Regions from separate parts of the Micromonospora humida genome, predicted to be linked through region 2. Evidence: riboswitches for the same ligand, from Rfam matches in the RefSeq annotation. Region 2 holds a riboswitch; each other region holds the start of a gene.

Region 1 (6,150 bases), 200 kb from region 2:
CTGCTGTCCGACGGGACGGACGTGGAGAGCACCCTGCCGGCCCCCGCCGACGGGGCGGGACTGCTGCGGGGCGTGGGAGCGGCGACGGGTAGGGTGACCGGCCCGGCCCGGGTGGTCACCGACCCGGCCACCGCGTACCTCGAACCCGGGGAGATCCTCGTGACCGCCACCACCGACCCGGGCTGGACGCCGCTGTTCCTGACCGCCGGGGCGCTGGTCACCGAGACCGGCGCGATCATGGCGCACGGTCCCACCGTGGCCCGCGAGTACGGCATCCCGGCCGTGATCAGCGTGCCGGGCGCCACCTCGCGGATCGTCACCGGTCAGGTGATCACCGTGGACGGCGCGGCCGGCACCGTGACGACGGCACGGTAGGCCCCGATGCCCAGGAAGGTCGATCCCCGTCAGCGCCGCACGCTGATCGCGGACGCGCTCATGCGGGTCGCCGCCGACCGGGGTCTGGAGGCGGTGAGTCTGCGGCACGTGGCCGCCGAGGCGGGGGTGTCCGCGGGCATGGTGCAGCACTACTTCACCACCAAGGACGAGATGATGGCCTTCGCGCTGTCCGTCGTCCGTGACCGGGGTCGGGCCCGGGTCGAGGCGGCGGTCGCGGCACTCGGGCCGGACCCGCAGCCCCGGCTGCTGCTGCGCACCCTGCTTGCGGCGTTGCTGCCGCTGGACGAGGCGGCGCGCGAGGACGGGCGGGTGGCGTTGGCGTTCCTGTCCTGGACCGCACTGCACCCGGCGGCTGCCCCCGGCCTGCGGCCGGACACCGCGCAACTGGTGGAGTTCATCGCCGGGCTGCTGCCGCGTGCACCGGCGTCGGACGCTGCGGCGGGACTGCTGGCGCTGGTGGAGGGGCTGGGGGTGTACCTGCTCGGCGGGCAGTACACCCCGGTGCAGGCGACCGCCGCCCTCGACCACCAGTTGGACCTGCTCTTCACCTGACCGGAGGCTGTCTCGCCGGGTCGGCGGTGCCCCGGTGCCCACCGTTCGCCGTGCGGGTGCGGCCGACCCGTGTAATCCTCTGTGGACAGTGATCGTCACCTATCGACAGGGGACTTCCATGCGATCTCGGCTCCTCTCCATCGCCTCCGCGCTGACGCTCGCGGTGAGCGGCTCGGTGCTGGCCCTGATACCCGCCAGCCCGGCCAGCGCCCACTGCGACGGCCACGGGCAGCACCCGGACCGCTACAGCGGGGGCGGAATCTCGTGGGGCGACGGGACCTACATCCACGCCTACCCGCACCGGGACTGCCAGTCCAGGGGCCAGGGTTATCCCAGTCAGAACATCGACGTGCACTGCGCCACGCTGACCGGCGACCTGTGGTTCTTCGTCCGCAACACCTCCACCGGGATCAACGGGTGGGCCCGCCGGGACGCGCTGCGCTTCTCGCAGACCGTCACCATCGCCGACTGCTCCAACGGGCTCGCCCCGCACCGCGTCGCCTGACCGGGGCTGCCGGCCCGGCACGGCGTGCCCCTCGACGTTTCGAGCGGTGCGCAGGTGTGACGGGACCCGGCAGCCCGGGGTGGACGGCAACCGCGTCCACCCCGGGCAGGCCGGCCCCGCAGGTCGACCCGACGGCGTCAGGTCAACAGCGCCGGGCGCAGCTCACCACCCACGTTGATCGTGCCGACGACCCGGTCGCCGGTGAGGTCGAAGACGTCGACCGCCCGGTTGGTGCGCATGAGTTCCCGCACCGACGGCGGCAGCGACGGGGGTTCCTTCATCGCCGCCCGGACGTCGCGGGTGGTGGAGATCAGCCGACCGACCAGCGACGCCCCGTCGTGGTCCACCCGCACCCGGCCGTACTCCCAGCCGCAGGTGGTCAGGTCGAGCACCTCGAACAGGCGGGCGAGCAGCGGATGGGGGTCGGTCGCCCGGACGAACTGCGCCGCCCGGGTGCCGACGACCGTGGTGGCGGCGGCGACGTGCACGTACGGGTGCAGGCCGCCCGGCAGCGCGAACAGCGGCCAGTGCAGCCGGCCACCGGCCTCGCGCCACAGTGGCCGGTAGTTGCGCCGGTCCACCGGGAACCGCTGACCGGTACGCCGGTACAGCTCCGTCGTCTGGGCCAGCAGGTCCGCGTGGGCCGCGTCGGCGAACTCACCGACGATGCCGGCCGCCACCGCCAGGCCGTCGCCGTCGTCGAGCAGCCCGACCATCGCCGCCACCTGCTCGGCAGGTCGGACGGCCAGGTGGGCGCCGAAGCGCTGCCGCACCTCGGCCGACAGCGCCGCCTGCCGGACCGGATCCTCCTGGACCTGCCGGCCCCCGCCGCCCAGCACCCGCCCGAGCCATCCCATGTCGCCTCGTCTCCGCCGCCCTCACCGACCGCAGCCATGCTAGTGCGGCCCGGCGTCAGAGACAGCGCACGCCGGTCAGTTCCTCGGCCGCCGTCCACAGCCGCCGGCCGACGGCGGGATCGGTGGCCTCCCGGCTGGCCCGCACCTCGGTGACCGGCCCCCAGGTCTGGAAGAACCGGGCCGGGCCGAAGAACTGGCCGCCGTGGACCTGCGGGTCGGTGGCGGCGCGCAGTTGGGGCAGCGCACCCTGCTCGACCGGCTGGGTGGCCAGCAGGCCGAGCCGGGCGATCACCCGGCCGCGCCGACCCTGGTGGGACCAGGCCCGGGGAGTCAGGTTGGTGCGGGTGACACCGGGGTGGGCCAGCACGCTGATCACCGGCGACCCGGTGGCGCGCAGCCGGCGGTCCAGTTCGATGCCGAAGACGGTGGTGGCGAGCTTGGACCTGCCGTACGCGGTGGAGCCCCGGTAGCCGCGCTCGCCCATCAGGTCGGTGAAGTCCAGGTGTGCGTTGCGGTGGGTGATCGAGCTGAGGCTGACCACCCGGGCCGCCCGCGCCGCGGCCAGGTTGCCCAGCAGCAGGCCGGTCAGCGCGAAGTGGCCCAGCAGGTTGGTGGCGAGGTGCAGCTCGTGGCCGTCCACGCTGGTGCGGCGCGGGCCGAGCAGCACCGCGCCGGCGTTGTTGACCAGCAGGTCGAGCACCGGACGGTCGGCGGCCAGGGCCGCCGCGAACTCCCGTACCGAGGCCAGGGAGGCGAGGTCCAGCTCGCGTACCTCGACGTCGCCGCCCATGCCGTGGGCGGCCCGCCGGCCGGCGGCGGTGTCGCGCACGGCGAGCACGACCCGGGCGCCCCGCCGGGCCAGGGCGGTGGCGGTGACCAGGCCGAGGCCGGAGTTCGCGCCCGTCACGACGGCGGTGCGGCCGTGCTGGTCGGGGATGTGGTCGGCGGTCCAGGTCATCTGCTGCTCCCTGACGGTCGGATCGGACCACCGACGCTAGGGCCCGACCGGGCGGGGCCGGTCGTACCCGGTTGCCTAGGTCCCGCAGACCTACCCACGCCGGTCCGGGCCGCGCCACACTGGCGACATGACCCGTCCGTACGCCCGTGAACTCGGTGACTTCCTGCGTGCCCGGCGCGCCCGGTTGCACCCCCGGGACGTCGGCCTGGAGCCGGGTGGACGACGCCGGGTCACCGGGCTGCGCCGCGAGGAGCTGGCGCTGCTGGCCGGGTTGAGCACCGACTACTACCAGCGGATGGAGCAGGGCCGGGAGGTGCGCCCGTCCGACGACGTGCTGGACGGGCTCGCCGCCGCGCTCGGCCTCGACGACGCGGAACGCCGGCACCTGTTCACCCTGGCCCGCGCCGCCCGCCGGCCGACGCCCGCCCGGGTCGACCACGGCCCGGAGCGGGTGCCGGAGAGCACCAGGCGGCTGCTGCGGGTGCTGGACACCCCGGCGGTGGTGCTCGGCCGGCACCTGGACCTGCTCGCCTGGAACGCGTGGGCGGTGGCGCTGCTCGGCGATCCGGCGGACCACCCGCCGGACCGGCTCAACATGCTGCTGCTGATGTTCGACGAGGCGGCGACCCCGGTGCGGCGCTGCGCGTCCTGGGAGCAGCAGGCCATGGACTACATCGGCATGATGCGCGCCGCCGTGGCCACGGACCCCACCCACCCCCGGGCCACCGCCGTCGTCGGTGAGCTGAGCATCCGCAGCGCCGAGTTCCGGCGGCTGTGGGCCCGGCACGACGTGCGCGGGTCGGTCAGCGGCACCAAGACCTTCCAGGTCCCCGAGGTCGGTGACATCGTCCTGGACTGGGACACCTACCCGCTGCCCGGAAACCCCGGCCCGGTCATGCTGGTCTTCACCGCCGAGCCCGGCAGCGCCGACGCCGACGCGCTGCGGCTGCTGGCGTCACTGCGGGCCACCGGGCGGTCGGATGAGAGTTATCCGACACACCGACGCGACATCTAGTGTTGCCTCTCCCCCATCTACGCCATATATGGTGTGCCACGCAGCTGGTTCGGCCGGGCCCGGTGGTCCGGTCGAGGCAACAGGGAACCCGGTGGAAATCCGGGACTGCCCCGCAGCGGTAAGTGGGAACGACCGCCGTCATCGAGCACTGGACCGCGAGGTCCGGGAAGCGACGGCCAGTAGGCGACCGACCCCGGTCACGCCCACGAGTCCGAAGACCTGCCAGTGCGCCGTGCGCTGCTGCGCGCGGCGGTCGGAGGTCGCGCGGGACGACCGACGCCAGCACCCGGGCCGGCCGCCGTGCCGCGCCCGTCGGCGTCCTCCCGCGTCCCGATGGCCATCGGTGACAGCGAGGAGAGGTCATGACGAGCACAGCGCAGAGCCCACCGTCCGACGTCGACGGCGCGCAGCCACGCCGGCCCGCGATGCGGGTCCGCAAGCGCGACGGCGACACCGAGCCGGTGGACGTCAACCGGATCGTCACGGCCGTCGCCCGGTGGACCACCGACCTGGACGAGGTCGACCCGCTGCGGGTGGCCACCAGGACGATCAGCGGCCTCTACGACGGGGCGACCACGGCCGAGCTGGACAAGCTGTCGATCCAGACGGCGGCGGAGCTGATCGGCACGGAACCGCAGTACTCCCGCCTGGCGGCCCGGCTGCTGGCCGCCTACGTGGACGAGGAGGTACGTGGGCAGGAGGTGACCTCGTTCAGCGAGTCCATCCGGTACGCCCACGGCCTCGGCCTGATCGCCGACGACACCGCCGCGTTCGTGGCCCGGCACGCACGCCAACTCGACGACGCCGTCGACCCGGCCGGTGACCTGCGGTTCGAGTACTTCGGGCTGCGTACGGTGGCCGACCGGTACCTGCTGCGGCACCCGCAGTCGCGGCTGGTGGTGGAGACCCCGCAGTACTGGCTGCTGCGGGTGGCCTGCGGGCTGTCCACCACGCCCGACGAGGCGGTCGGGTTCTACCGGTTGATGTCGTCGCTGGCCTATCTGCCGAGTTCCCCGACGTTGTTCAACTCGGGCACCCGGCACACCCAGATGTCGTCGTGTTTCCTGGTCGACTCGCCGCGCGACGAGCTGGACTCCATCTACGAGCGCTACCACCAGGTGGCGAAGCTGTCGAAGTTCTCCGGCGGCATCGGCATCTCCTTCACGCGGGTGCGCGGCCGGGGGGCGCTGATCCGGGGCACCAACGGCCGGTCGAACGGGATCGTGCCGTTCCTGAAGACCCTCGACGCCGGGGTGGCGGCGGTCAACCAGGGCGGCCGGCGCAAGGGGGCGGCCTGCGTCTACCTGGAACCCTGGCACCCGGACGTCGAGGAGTTCCTGGAGCTGCGGGACAACACCGGTGAGGAGGCCCGGCGCACCCACAATCTCAACCTGGCCAACTGGATCCCCGACGAGTTCATGCGCCGGGTCGAGGCCGACGGCGACTGGTCGCTGATCGACCCGTCGGACGCCCCGGAGCTGCCCGACCTGTACGGCGAGGAGTTCGACGCCGCGTACCGGGTCGCCGAGAAGAAGGCGGTCCGCACGGTGAAGGCCCGGGACCTGTACGGGCGGATGATGCGCACCCTGGCACAGACCGGCAACGGGTGGATGACGTTCAAGGACCCGGCGAACCGGCTGTCCAACCAGACCGGCGTGCCGGGCAACACGATCCACCTGTCCAACCTGTGCACCGAGATCCTGGAGGTCAACAGCGACACCGAGACGGCGGTGTGCAACCTCGGCTCGGTCAACCTCGGCGCGCACCTCACCGCCGACGGCGTCGACTGGGACAGGCTGCGCGCCACGGTCCGTACGGCTGTGGTGTTCCTGGACCGGGTGATCGACATCAACTACTACCCGGCCGA
Region 2 (6,150 bases):
CCCTGGTTCGCGGGCTGGCCGCCGCCGGCCGGGCGGTGATGGTCGCGACGCACGACGTCGAGCTCGTCGCGACCCTCGCCGACCGGGTGGTCGTGATGGCCGAGGGGGACATCGTGGCCGACGGCACCACGGCCGAGGTCATGCTCGCCTCACCGGCGTTCGCCCCGCAGGTGGCCAAGGTGCTCGCCCCGGCGCCGTGGCTGACGGTCGAGCAGGTCACCGCCGTGCTGGGCCCGGCCCGGGAGCCGGCATGAGCGTGCTGCGGATCGCGCCGCGCACCGCCGTGGTGCTGGCCCTCGCCTCCGCCGCCGCGTTGGCCACCTTCACCTGGCCGTTCTTCATTCCCGCGCATCCCGAGAGCACCGCTCGCACGGGTGAGGCCCCGCTGGTCTTCCTCGTCATGCTGCCGGTGCTGGTGGCGCTCGTGCTGGCCGAACTCAGCTCCGGTGGCATCGACAGCAAGGCCCTGGCCATGCTCGGTGTGCTCGCCGCGGTCAACGCCGCGCTGCGTCCCCTGGGCGCCGGCACCGCGGGCATCGAAACCGTGTTCTTCCTGCTCGTCCTCGCTGGTCGGGTCTTCGGGCCGGGTTTCGGGTTCCTCCTCGGTTCGACGTCGCTGTTCGCCTCCGCGCTGCTCACCGCCGGGGTGGGTCCGTGGTTGCCGTTCCAGATGCTGTGCGCCTCCTGGGTGGGTCTCGGTGCCGGTCTGCTCCCTACGCGGTTACGCGGCCGGGCCGAGGTGGCTGTCCTGGCCGGCTACGGTGCGTTCGCCGCCTACGGCTACGGCCTACTGATGAACCTGTGGTTCTGGCCGTTCAGCCTTGGCGCGGACACTCAACTCTCCTACGTCGCCGGTGCGCCGGTGCTGGACAATCTGCACCGCTTCGCGGTGTTCACGGCTGTCACCTCGACGTTCGGTTGGGACACCGGGCGGGCGATCACCACGGCGGTGGCGGTCGTGCTGGCCGGCCCGGCGGTGCTGGCCGCCCTGCGGCGCGCCGCCCGGCGGGCCGCGTTCGACGCCCCGGTCACCTTCGCCGCGCCCGCGCCGCAGCCGGCACCGTCAACGGCCACGCCGCGACCCGAAACGCCGGTGGCGGCACCGCAGGACGTGCCGGGTCCCGCCGTAGGCGTGGCCCCGCCTGCCCGCCGAGGGCTGGATGAGCCACCCGCCACCGCCGAGGAGGGCGGGCAGGGAGGTGGGTCACATCAGGCCCCGCAGCGGCCGGCGGACTGACCGGTCGCGGATAGGCTGCTTCGTGGCGCTGGTTCGCCCGGACGTTCGTCACGCCTGGGCGTCGTAAGAGGGAACCCGGTGGGAATCCGGGACTGCCCCGCAGCGGTGAGTGGGAACGACCGCCGTCATCAGCACTGGGCCGCACGGCCTGGGAAGCGACGGCCAGTAGGAGATCCGGGATCCGGATCACGCCCACGAGTCCGAAGACCTGCCCGCGCTGCGCATCCACGAGGTGGGTGCGCTGCCGTCGACCTCGCGGGCGGGTCGGGCGGGTGATGCGCTGCGGCGTGTCCTCGACGTGCGTGCCGGCTGGTCGGTCGGTGTGCTTCCCGAGGACGGATGAACCATGCACGAGAGCACCACACTCACCGGCCGGCCCCCGTCGGCGTCACGGCTGACCCTGTCGCAGATCATGGACCAGCACCACACCAACCTGATGGGCACCGTCCACGGCGGTCGGATACTCAACCTCATCGACTCCGTCGCCGGAGTGGTCGCCGCCCGACACTCCGACGGGCCGGCGGTCACCGCCGCCATCGACGAGACCGCCTTCCTGCGGGCCGTACGCGTCGGCGACGTCGTGCACGTCGACGCCCGGATCACCTGGGCCGGCCGCAGCTCGATGGAGGTCGCCGTCAAGGTCAGCGCGGACCGTTGGGACCGGGCGGTGCCGCCGGTCGACGTGGCCACCGCCCACCTGGTGATGGTCGCCGTCGACGACGACGGTCAACCGCGCGCTGTACCGCCACTGTTGCCGGAGACCGATGGTGACCGGCGTCGTTACCGGGAGGCGCAAATCCGGCGGGAGCACCGGCTCGCTCTCCGGCGGGCGTTGCTCGACGGCGCAGAGGAGGGCTGAGTGGTGCTCGGACTGTCCGCGGCCACCCTGGCCGGCTACCTTGCCGCCATCGCCGTCCTCATGATCACTCCCGGGCCGGACATGATGTTCGTCCTGGCCAACGCCACCCGCTACGGCACCCGGGCCGGCGCGGTCGCCGCGCTCGGGGTCGCGGCCGGGGAGGCGGTACATGTGGCGGCGGTGGTCGGTGGCCTCGCCGCCGTGGTCTCCGCCTCGCCGGTGTTGTTCGCCGCGATCCGCTGGGCCGGGGCGGCCTATCTGATCTTCCTCGGGATTCGGGCCCTACGCGACGGCAGGGCGACGGCCGCCACCACGGCGGAGCGGAACAGCCGCGGTGGCGGGGCATTCCTCCGCGGGTTGGTGACCAATCTCCTCAACCCCAAGATGATCCTGTTCAGCGTGGCTTTCCTGCCGCAGTTCGTCAGCCCGGCGACCGGTAACGTCACGGCACAGTTGGTGCTCCTCGGTGCGATCTTCGTCGCGATACAACTCACCGTCGATGTCACTCTCGGCGCCGGGGCGGGCAGGTTCGCCGGCCGGGTGACCGACGGTCGGTGGTCGCGGCGGATCAGCCGGATCTGCGCGGTGGCCTTCATCGCCCTGGGTGTCCGCCTGGCCACCAGCGGATGACCGCGCTGTCCCACGGCTGGCCCCGGATCGGCGGCCCGCCGTGGCCCGGCCGGCGCTGCGCGGGGTCCCCATGCCCGTCGGGCGACACGGGGACCCCGCTGTCAGGCCGCAGCCGGCCGTGGTTGACCGGCGGTGTTCGCCACCACTACACCTCCGCCGCCGTCATCGCCGATGGCACGGCCCCGCCTGCCGGGGATCCGGTGGCCGACTACGTCCCCACCGGCCGGCCGGGCCACCGTCTCCCCCACGTCTGGCTCGACCCGGAACAGACCCGGTCCACCCTCGACCTGGTCGCAGGCGACGGTTTCATCCTGCTCGCCGGCCCGACGCGGCCTGGGCCTCGACTGCGGCCGAGCAGCAGAAGGTCGGGTTTCCACTGACCGTCCACCACCTCAACCGTGATGTCGCCATCTGCGCGAACGGTCTTCCTCGACCAGTGCGGCCTGCACGACACCGGTGGCCTTCTGGTGCGACCGGACGGCCACATCGCCTGGCACACCCCCACACGCCACCCGACGGCCTCCCCACCATGATGAACATCGTGCGATAGCCGCTGAAGGCCAGCGAAGGCACGCCCAGCAGGAGGAGATGAACGATGCGACAGCATGTACCGGGACGGATCGCCCTGGCGTTGCTCGCGGGAGCGGCGGTCGGGATCGCGCCGGTCGGCCCGGCGCAGGCGCACGTCTCGGTAAGCCCCGCCCAGGCCGCGCCAGGTGGATTCACCACCCTGACGTTCCGGGTGCCCAACGAGCGCGCCGAAGCGGCGACGACGAGCGTGCGCATCGTGATGCCCGAGGCCACGCCCATCACCTCGGCTGCGGTTCACAAGCTGGCCGGGTGGCGGGCTACCGTCGAGGACGGCCCACTCACCGCGCCGGTCAAGGTCGGCTCGGCAACGGTGACCGAGGCGATCACCTCGGTGACCTGGACGGCGGCAACCGCCGAGGACGCCATCGACGGCAACCAGTTCCAGGAGTTCAGTGTCTCCGTGGGCCCGTTGCCCACCACCGGCGACCGCATCGTGTTCAAGGCGCTCCAGACGTACGCCGACGGCGTCATCTCCCGATGGATCGAGGAACCCCAGGCGGGCGGGCCCGAGCCGGAAAACCCCGCCATTGTCCTGCGCCTGACCGAGGCGGCGGCCAGCGGTGTCGATGAACACGGGATGCCGATCACTGCGGCCCCACCGACGGCCGTCGGCGACCGCCCGGCCGGAGTCGCGTTGGCCGTCGCCGTGGCCGGTGTCGTCCTCGGTGCGGCGGCGTTGCTTTTAGGTCTGCTCAACCGGACCCTCGGTAAGCCACGTCGGTAGCCCGACCACCTACACATTCGGAGGTAGTCGGATGCCGCCGGCATCGGGTTCCCACCTTGTGATGAATAGTCGCCCGCTGACAAACATAAAGCGGTCACGGCGGGAATGCACAGACCCGTTCTAACGTGAACAGCGACGTCCGACGAATGGAGGCCCATATGGCAGCCGACGGCCTGGTTCATGTGCTCACCTTGTGCGGCAACTGCAACTGTGGATGCCCGGAGCTGTACATCGACCCCGCAGCGCCCGCCGAGCAGCGGGTCGTCATCACCGATGATTTCGGTAACGCGATCCGACTCAGCGGCGGCCAGCTCAGCGACATCGTCGGACTCGCCCGCTCGGGCGCGCTGGACGACGTGGCCTCCGCCTAGATTGACCTCCGACATCCCCGGCACCCGATGCTGGGTGATGAGCCACCGCCCCTCGGACACCGCCGACAGCCGGTCGCCAGGTCCCCGCCGGACTGTACTCGATCCGATCTCCGGCAGGCCCTGGCTCACCGGCTGGTGGCCGCAGCGGGCTTTTCACCAGATCGACGTTCCGGGCTTCCGGATGGTCCTGCTCGGTCCCTGTCCCCTGTCGCCACGGCTGCTCACTGAGCAGGCCAATCAGGCCGTGCGGCGTCATGCGTTCGGCGCGCTGGCCCGACTCCCCGGCAGCTACCTCACCTTCGTCCGCGCGCCGTACGGCACGTACGTTGCCGGCGATGTGGCGGGAGTCTGCCGGCTCTGGCTCGATGACGGGACCGCCGGCACCAGACCCGGGCCCACCGCGGTACTCCTGCCCGAGGCTACCGGGGCACTGCTGTACGACGACGGGGCAGTTCGCCACGAGCGGTACTGGACGCCACCCGTTGCCGAGGCGCCGGCAACCATCACGGGTCCGCTCGTCGCGCACCGGCTACGGATGGCAGTGCGCTGCCGACTCGACCTGCTCGGGTCCGGCCTGCAGCACTCGGGCCGCGTCGCCCGCCGGCTCGCCGGGGGCGAAGCGGTCGGCGTGAGCACGTCGATGCTGCTCTCTCCCACCGGGCTGGACGAAATCCTCGGACCCGCGCCGACGCCGCACCGTACGGTCTGGCGGAACGGCACGGCAGATCGTCTCCGGCTCGCCCGTGCCCAGTCATCTCCCTCCTCCGGGTCGGATGACTTGTGCGTGCACCGCCCCCTTCTCGACGCGCATGTGCTGGAGGCCGCCCTCGCCACCCGAGAACGCGACGTCCGGCGCGGCACATTGCGTCGCGAGACGATGCTGGTTCTCGATCAGATGTCGAGCGAATGACCGCGTTCTGCTGAACCGCGCCGCCCTTTCCCGCGTACCATGGTGCGGAGCCGGGACACACCACCGCAGGACCATCCGCGGTGCGTCACCCAGGGTCGACACCAGGGCAGGGTGCCGCCCGTTCTCCGCCGTACATCGTGCGGATCCGGCTGATCGAAAGAGGTCATCGTGCAATCCACGTACCAGGTTCGGGGTATGACCTGCGGGCACTGCGCCCAGTCCGTCACTTCCGAGCTCACCGCACTGTCGGGCGTTCAGACCGTCGAGGTCGATGTCGAGGCGGGTCGTGTCACCATTCGTAGCGCTGCGGCATTGCCGCTGGCCGAGGTCCAGCGGGCAGTGGACGAGGCCGGCTTCGAACTGGCCGGCAGCCCCGCGTGACCACCACCGTCGACCAACTGCACACGTCGCTGACAATCGGGGGTATGACCTGCGCAGCCTGCGCCAACCGCATCGAGCGCAAACTCAATCGGATTGACGGCGTGCGGGCCACGGTCAACTTCGCCACGGCCACCGCCACCGTGGAGCACGATTCGGCTGTTGCGGTGCCCGACCTGGTGGCGACCGTCACCGCGATGGGCTACACCGCTCAGCCGCCCGCGCCGACGACCATTGCCCAGGAAGACGACCGAACCACGAACGACGCGGGGCGACGGCTGCTGGTCGCGGCGGCGTTCGCCGCCCCGGTGATGGTGATCTCGATGACCCCAGCAGCCCAGTTCCCGTACTGGCAGTGGGCGACCGCCGCACTGACCGCGCCGGTCGTCGCGTGGGCGGGCTGGCCGTTCCATCGGGCGGCAATGATCAATGTCCGCCACGGCGCCGCCA
Region 3 (6,150 bases), 760 kb from region 2:
GTCGTCCCACACCGGCCGGCAGCCGAGCAGGGCCAGCACCTCGGCGATGTCGTCGCCCTGGGTACGCATGGCGCTGGTGCCCCACACGGTCAGCCCGACCGACCGCGGGTACTCCCCGGTGTCGGCGAGGTAGCGGGCGAGCAGCGAGTCGGCCAGCGCGACCCCGACGTCCCAGGCGTTGCGGCTGGGGATCGCCTTCGGGTCGACGGAGTAGAAGTTGCGGCCGGTGGGCAGCACGTTGACCAGCCCCCGGGTGGGCGACCCGGAGGGTCCGGGCGGCACGAACCGGCCGTCGAGCGCGCCGAGGGTGTGGGTGATCTCGTCGGTGGTGCGGTCCAGACGGGGCACCACCTCACGGGCGGCGAACCGCAGCACCTCGGCGGCGTCGGGGCAGGACCCACCGGTCACCTCCGCGACCACCGGGTCGGCTCGGTCCGGATCCCAGCCGAGGGTCTCCATGCCGAGGACGAGCCGCCGGGCCAGCCCCTCGATCAGGTCCACCGCGTCGGCGGCGGTGACCGCCGGCCCGTCCACGACGTCGGTCAACGCCGTCGGCACCGCCACCCGCGCCCCGGGCTCGGCGAGCAGCGCCTGCTCGTCCAGGCCGTAGCCGGCGGCGAGGGCCTGCCGCAGGCCGGGCAGCGCCCGGCTGCCGCCCCACACCTGCGGTGCGCGTAGCACGGCCAGGACGAGGTTGACCCGGGCCTCACCGGTGGGCACCCCGGCCAGGATGTGCAGCCCGTCGCGGATCTGCACGTCCTTGACCTCGCACAGGTAGCCGTCGAGGTGCAGCACGAAGTCGTCGAAGTCGTCGGCGGCGGGCATCGCCTCGGTGTGCAGGTCGTGGTGGAGTTCGGCGGCGCGCACCAACTCCCAGATCTGCCCCCGGACCACCGGCACCTTCGCCGGGTCGAGGGCCTGCACGGTGGCGTACTCGTCCAGCAGCTGTTCGAGTTTCGCCAGTTCGCCGTAGGTCTCGGCGCGGGCCATCGGGGGCACCAGGTGGTCGACCACGACGGCGTGCGCCCGCCGCTTGGCCTGGGTGCCCTCGCCGGGGTCGTTGACGATGAACGGGTAGACCAGCGGCAGGTCACCGAGGACGGCGTCGGGGGCGCAGTCGGCGGCCAGGCCGAGTCCCTTACCGGGCAGCCATTCCAGGGTGCCGTGTTTACCGAGGTGCACCACCGCGTCCGCGCCGAAGCCGCCGTCGGCGACCGGCGCAGCCAGCCACCGGTAGGCGGCCAGATAGTGATGGCTGGGTGGCAGGTCGGGGTCGTGGTAGATGGCGATCGGGTTCTCGCCGAAGCCGCGCGGCGGCTGGATCAGCAGGGTGACATTGCCGAACCGCAGCCCGGCCAGGACGATGTCCCCGTCGTCGGTGTAGAGCTGGCCGGGTGGCTCACCCCAGTGTTCCCGCATCCGGTCCCGCAGGTCGACCGGCACCTGGTCGAACCAGCGCCGGTAGGTGTCCCCCGGCACCCGGGCCTCGGCGGCGGCCAACTGTTCCGGGGTGAGCCACTCGACGTCGTGGCCCCCGGCGGCGATCAACGCGTGGATCAGCGCGTCCCCGTCGGTGGGGGGCGGCGCGTCGCCGAGGTGGTATCCGGCGTCGGCGAGGGCGGCGAGCAGCCGGACCGCCGAGGCGGGGGTGTCCAGGCCGACGGCGTTGCCGACCCGGGAGTGCTTCGTCGGGTAGGAGCTGAGCACGACCGCCACCCGCTTCGTGGCGTTGGGCAGGTGGCGCAGCCGGGCCTGCCGGACGGCGATCCCGGCGACCCGGGCGGCCCGCTCGGCGTCGGCGGCGTAGACCGACAGCCCGTCGGCGTCGATCCGCTTGAACGAGAACGGCACGGTGACGATCCGACCGTCGAACTCGGGGATGGCCACCTGCATGGCCGCGTCCAGCGGGGACAGCCCGGCGTCGCTGGCCGCCCACTGCTCCCGGGTGCTGGTCAGGCAGAGCGCCTGGATCACCGGCACGTCGAGGGCGGCGAGCGCGCCGACGTCCCAGGCGTCCTCGTCGCCCCCGCCGGAGGCGTCGGCGGCGACCGTCCCCCCGGCGGCGAGGACGGTGACGACGAGCGCGTCGCAGCGGGCGAAGAGGTCCAGCGGCCCGTCGCCGGGGGTGAGCCCGCGCAGCGATCCGCAGAAGATCGGCAGCGGTTCGCCGCCGGCCGCGTCGACCGCGTCGGCCAGGGTCTGCACGAAACCGGTGTTGCCGGCCAGCGCGTGCGCCCGGTAGAACACGATCCCCACCGTGGGCCGCCCGCCGCCGTCCTGCCGCCCGGCCGGTCCGGCCACCGGGTCCGCCCCGTCGACCGGGGTGGACGGGCGGTGGTGGTCGAGGATGCCGTAGGGCGGGGTGGGGGTGGGCGGGTCGAAGCCCTCACCGGTGAGCAGGACGGTGTCGGAGAGGAACCGGGCGAGCTGGGCGAGGTTGTCCGCGCCCCCTTCGACCAGGTAGGACAGCGCTTCGGTGGCCACCCCGGAGGCCACCGTGGAGGCCGCCATCAGCTCCGCGTCGGGCACCGCCTCGCCGCCGAGCACGATCGTGGGGACGCCGGAGCCGAGCACCGCCGCGAGGCCGTCCGGCCACGCCTGCCGCCCGCCGAGCAGCCGTACGACGGCCAGGTCGACACCGTCGAGCAGGGCCGGCACGGCGGCCACGTCGACCCGGGTGGGGTTGGCGAGACGGTAGTCGGCGGCGCTGGCGCGGGCGGCGAGCAGATCGGTGTCGGCGGTGGACAGCAGCAGGATGCGCACGTTCGGCTCCGGAGAGTGACGTCCGGCTCGACCACGGGGCCGGGCCGAGCGGGGCGGGAGGGACGCCGGTCAGCGGCGGCGGAGGTCCGACGTACCCCGCCGGCGGCGGGGCACCCGGACCGGCCGTCAGCGGTACGTGGCAGGCCGACCGCCCCGGCGACGGCCGGCGACGGTGGGAGAGGTGGGAGCGCGCGGCGGCGCGGGCTCGACGGTGATGCGGAAATCACCGACCGTGATCGGGTCGGCAGTGACGCTGTGCGTCATCGGGTCCTCCTCGGGTGTCCACGCCCTGGGGTTCTCCGACGGCCGAAGTATCCTGGCTCCCGGATCGACGCTCACCCCCGGCCTTCCAACCGTGCACGCACGGTCGTGACCCACGAGGGGGGATCGCTCCCCGGTGACAGTGGCGGGACCGCGTCGGAATCGCACCGACTTCCTTCACTGCCGTCAGGCCGCGAATGCTGCCACACTCCTCACCCCGAGGTCAACGGCGGCCACCGGCCCCGCGACGGCGCGGAACTGGGCGGCACGGAGCTGATCCGGGCGGCACGGCCCTGGTCGGTCGGGACACCTCTCTCGCACGCTGTCGAGCTGATGATGTCAACGACTCGGGACCGGCACGGCCGACCTGACCGGACGGTTGGCGCGCCGGGTAGGGCCCCCCGACACGCCGGGGCCGGGGCAGCCTGAGGGCGGCGGCCCCGGCCCGGTGCCGCGGGGCCGCCCCCTCCGGTGCCGCAGGCCCTCCGGTCACAGGCCCATCCGGTGCCGCGCCACCCCGGCCACCCCCGACCTGGCGGTACGGGTCGTCCCACCCGGCGGGGCCGATCCGTCGCCGTCATCAGCTCGAAAGGGCCCGCGACGACATACCCCCACACCCCTGCCCCGCAGTGGCAGGCGACCGGGGCGGCCGGCGGTCGCACCCGCCGCCGTGGCCGCACCCCCACGGACCCACATCCCACGGACCCACATCCCACGGGCCGACATCCCACGGGGGCCACCACCCCGCCACGCCGCACGCGCGGCTGCGGGGTCAGCGGAGGCGACGCTCGGGGTGGGCCCGGTTCCAGGCCCGCATCCGCTCCGGGTATCCGGTCTTCGCCGCCTCGTAGAGGGGCACCGCGTGCCGGTGGGCCAGCTTCGCCGCCGTACGTGGGGAGCCGGTACGGCGGCGGATCCACTCCCCGTCGTGCGCGATCGCCACCACCGTGGTGTCGGTGGCGGTCGTCTCGGGTTCGAGATAGAACTCCACCCCCCGGTGGGCGGCCACGAAGTCCGCCAGCGCGGTCAGGTCGTCCCGGGTGGCCTCCCGGTCGAGCTTCGTCGGGATGCCCTCGTCAGCCCGGGTCCGTCGGCTGAACCAGCCCATCTGCCCGTCCTCTCCTCGGCGTCCCTCCAGTGGAGCACCCCCACCTGGAAGGGCGCTGCGAACCCGGTGACAGCCGGCTGAGCGGCCCGTTCACCGCCGGTCGAGGGCGGCCAGTTCGTCGGGGGTGAGTCGCAGCGCGGCGGCCGCGACGTTCTCGGCGAGGTGGGCCGGGTCACCGGTGCCGGGGATGGCCAGTACGTGCGGGCCCTGGTGCAGCGTCCAGGCGAGGCGTACCTGCTGCGGGGTGGCGTCGTGGGCGCGGGCGACGGCGTGTACGGCCGCGCCGTGGTCGGTGCGGGCCCCGCCTTCGCGGTTGCCGCCGGTCAGGGAGAAGAACGGCACGTAGGCGATACCCCGGGCACCACACTCGCGGACCATGGCGTCCTGGTCGCCGCGGTTGTCCAGCGCGTAGTTGTTCTGCACGCAGACCACCGGGGCGATGGTCTGCGCCTCGTCGAGGTGGTCGAGGCGGACGTTGGACAGACCCAGGTGCCGGATCAGGCCGGCGTCGCGCAGCTCGGCCAGCGCGCCGAAGCGTTCGGCCACGGAGTCCGGCGCGGGCCGCTTGACGATCCGCAGGTTGACCAGGTCGAGGTGGTCGCGGCCGAGCCGGCGCAGGTTCTCCTCCACCTGGGCGCGCAGCTGCGCCGGGCTGGCCTCCTCGTGCAGGCCGGTCGTCGGGTCGTCCCGGAAGCCGACCTTGGTGGCGACGACCAGCCCTTCCGGGTACGGGGCGAGCGCGGCGCGGATCAGTTCGGTGGCGTACCTGGCGGGGCCGGTGCCGACCTTCAGGGTGCCGCCCGGCGAGACGTAGAACGCGGCGGTGTCGATGTGGTCGACCCCCAGTTCGACGGCCCGGCGCAGGACGCGCAGCGCCCGGTCCCGGTCGGGGTGGGCGGTGATCCGCATCGAGCCGAAGCCCATCCGGTGCACGGTGCGGTCACCCAGGGTCCAGCGGCCCGCCGCTGCGGCGGTGATCTCGGTTGGCATCCGGCGACCCTAGCCAGCGGCGGTGGCCCGGCGTAACGGCCGCGCACCCGATACCGGCCGGGGCCGACGACTGTTAGATTTTCTGTATCGGGCCGGCGGGTGTCTGCGGCGCGGCACCGGCCGGCGGACGGGTCGCCGGCACCAGGGCCAGGGTCGGAATCAGCAGCACCGGCACCACCAGCAGGGCGTGCAGGATGCCGACGTGGTCGCCGAGCAGACCCAGCAGCGGCGGGCTGGCCAGGAACGACGTGTAGCCGAGCACCGCGACGACGCTGACCCGGGCGGGGGCGCGTTCCTCGTCGTCGGCGGCGGCGCTCATCCCGACCGGGAAGCCGAGCGATGCGCCGAGTCCCCAGAGGACCACCCCGACGACGGCGAGCGGCCCGGAGCCGGCCAGCACCGCCAGCAGGGAGCCGGCGGCGGCCAGCAGGATCGTGCCGATCAGCACCGGTACCCGGCCCCAGCGGTCGATGGCCACGGTGCCGGCGGTCCGGCCGATGGTCATGCCGGCGACGAAGACCCCGAAGACGGCGGCCCCGGCGGCCTCGCTGACCCCGTAGCCGTCGACGAAGGCGACCGCCAGCCAGTCGTTGGCGCTGCCCTCGGTGAACGCCATCACCAGCACCAGCGCGCCGATGAGCAGGGTGCGCGGCTCCCGCCAGGCCGCGAGCAGACCACCCCGGCGGGCCGACGCGGCACCGTCGGCGGTGGAGGCGGGCAGGGCGGGCAGGAAGTTCCGCGCCCCGAGCAGGGTGCCGCCGAGCACCACCGCCGCCAGCACCGCCAGGTGCACGGTGATCGGCACCGCGAGCCGGGCCGCGCCCGCGCCGAGCCCGGCGCCGGCCACCGAGCCGAGGCTCCAAGCGGCGTGGAAGCGGGGCAGGATGGTGCGACCGAGCCGTTTCTCCACCGCCGCGCCCTCGACGTTCATGCCCACGTCGCAGGTGCCGGAGCCGTAGCCGAGGGCGAACAGGCCGACCGCGACGCCGGGCAGCGAGCCGAGCGGGGTGGCGATGCCCACCCCGGCC

Evidence for each region. Region 2 has a riboswitch for cobalamin ahead of JQX11_RS03640 (acyl-CoA thioesterase). Riboswitches for the same ligand answer to the same signal wherever they lie in the genome.
Region 1: linked by a shared signal. The riboswitch ahead of JQX11_RS02825 (ribonucleoside-diphosphate reductase subunit alpha) and the one ahead of JQX11_RS03640 (acyl-CoA thioesterase) in region 2 are both predicted to bind cobalamin.
Region 3: linked by a shared signal. The riboswitch ahead of cobN (cobaltochelatase subunit CobN) and the one ahead of JQX11_RS03640 (acyl-CoA thioesterase) in region 2 are both predicted to bind cobalamin.

Annotation. Positions count from the first base shown of each region.
Region 1 is NZ_JAFEUC010000001.1:691,048-697,197, forward strand. Features, by position in the region: gene JQX11_RS02795 (PEP/pyruvate-binding domain-containing protein) at 1-375, shown strand, start outside; gene JQX11_RS02800 (TetR/AcrR family transcriptional regulator) at 382-948, shown strand; gene JQX11_RS02805 (hypothetical protein) at 1,067-1,453, shown strand; gene JQX11_RS02810 (hypothetical protein) at 1,591-2,310, opposite strand; gene JQX11_RS02815 (oxidoreductase) at 2,366-3,268, opposite strand; gene JQX11_RS02820 (helix-turn-helix transcriptional regulator) at 3,396-4,283, shown strand; cobalamin riboswitch at 4,311-4,524, shown strand; gene JQX11_RS02825 (ribonucleoside-diphosphate reductase subunit alpha) at 4,646-6,150, shown strand, end outside.
Region 2 is NZ_JAFEUC010000001.1:887,038-893,187, forward strand. Features, by position in the region: gene JQX11_RS03630 (ABC transporter ATP-binding protein) at 1-254, shown strand, start outside; gene JQX11_RS03635 (ECF transporter S component) at 251-1,237, shown strand; cobalamin riboswitch at 1,250-1,467, shown strand; gene JQX11_RS03640 (acyl-CoA thioesterase) at 1,584-2,096, shown strand; gene JQX11_RS03645 (LysE family translocator) at 2,097-2,726, shown strand; gene JQX11_RS03650 (YcnI family copper-binding membrane protein) at 3,322-4,041, shown strand; gene JQX11_RS03655 (hypothetical protein) at 4,200-4,412, shown strand; gene JQX11_RS03660 (hypothetical protein) at 4,414-5,322, shown strand; gene JQX11_RS03665 (heavy-metal-associated domain-containing protein) at 5,488-5,703, shown strand; gene JQX11_RS03670 (heavy metal translocating P-type ATPase) at 5,700-6,150, shown strand, end outside.
Region 3 is NZ_JAFEUC010000001.1:126,556-132,705, forward strand. Features, by position in the region: gene cobN (cobaltochelatase subunit CobN) at 1-2,763, opposite strand, end outside; cobalamin riboswitch at 3,073-3,202, opposite strand; gene JQX11_RS00580 (hypothetical protein) at 3,797-4,132, opposite strand; gene JQX11_RS00585 (aldo/keto reductase) at 4,223-5,122, opposite strand; gene JQX11_RS00590 (MFS transporter) at 5,196-6,150, opposite strand, start outside.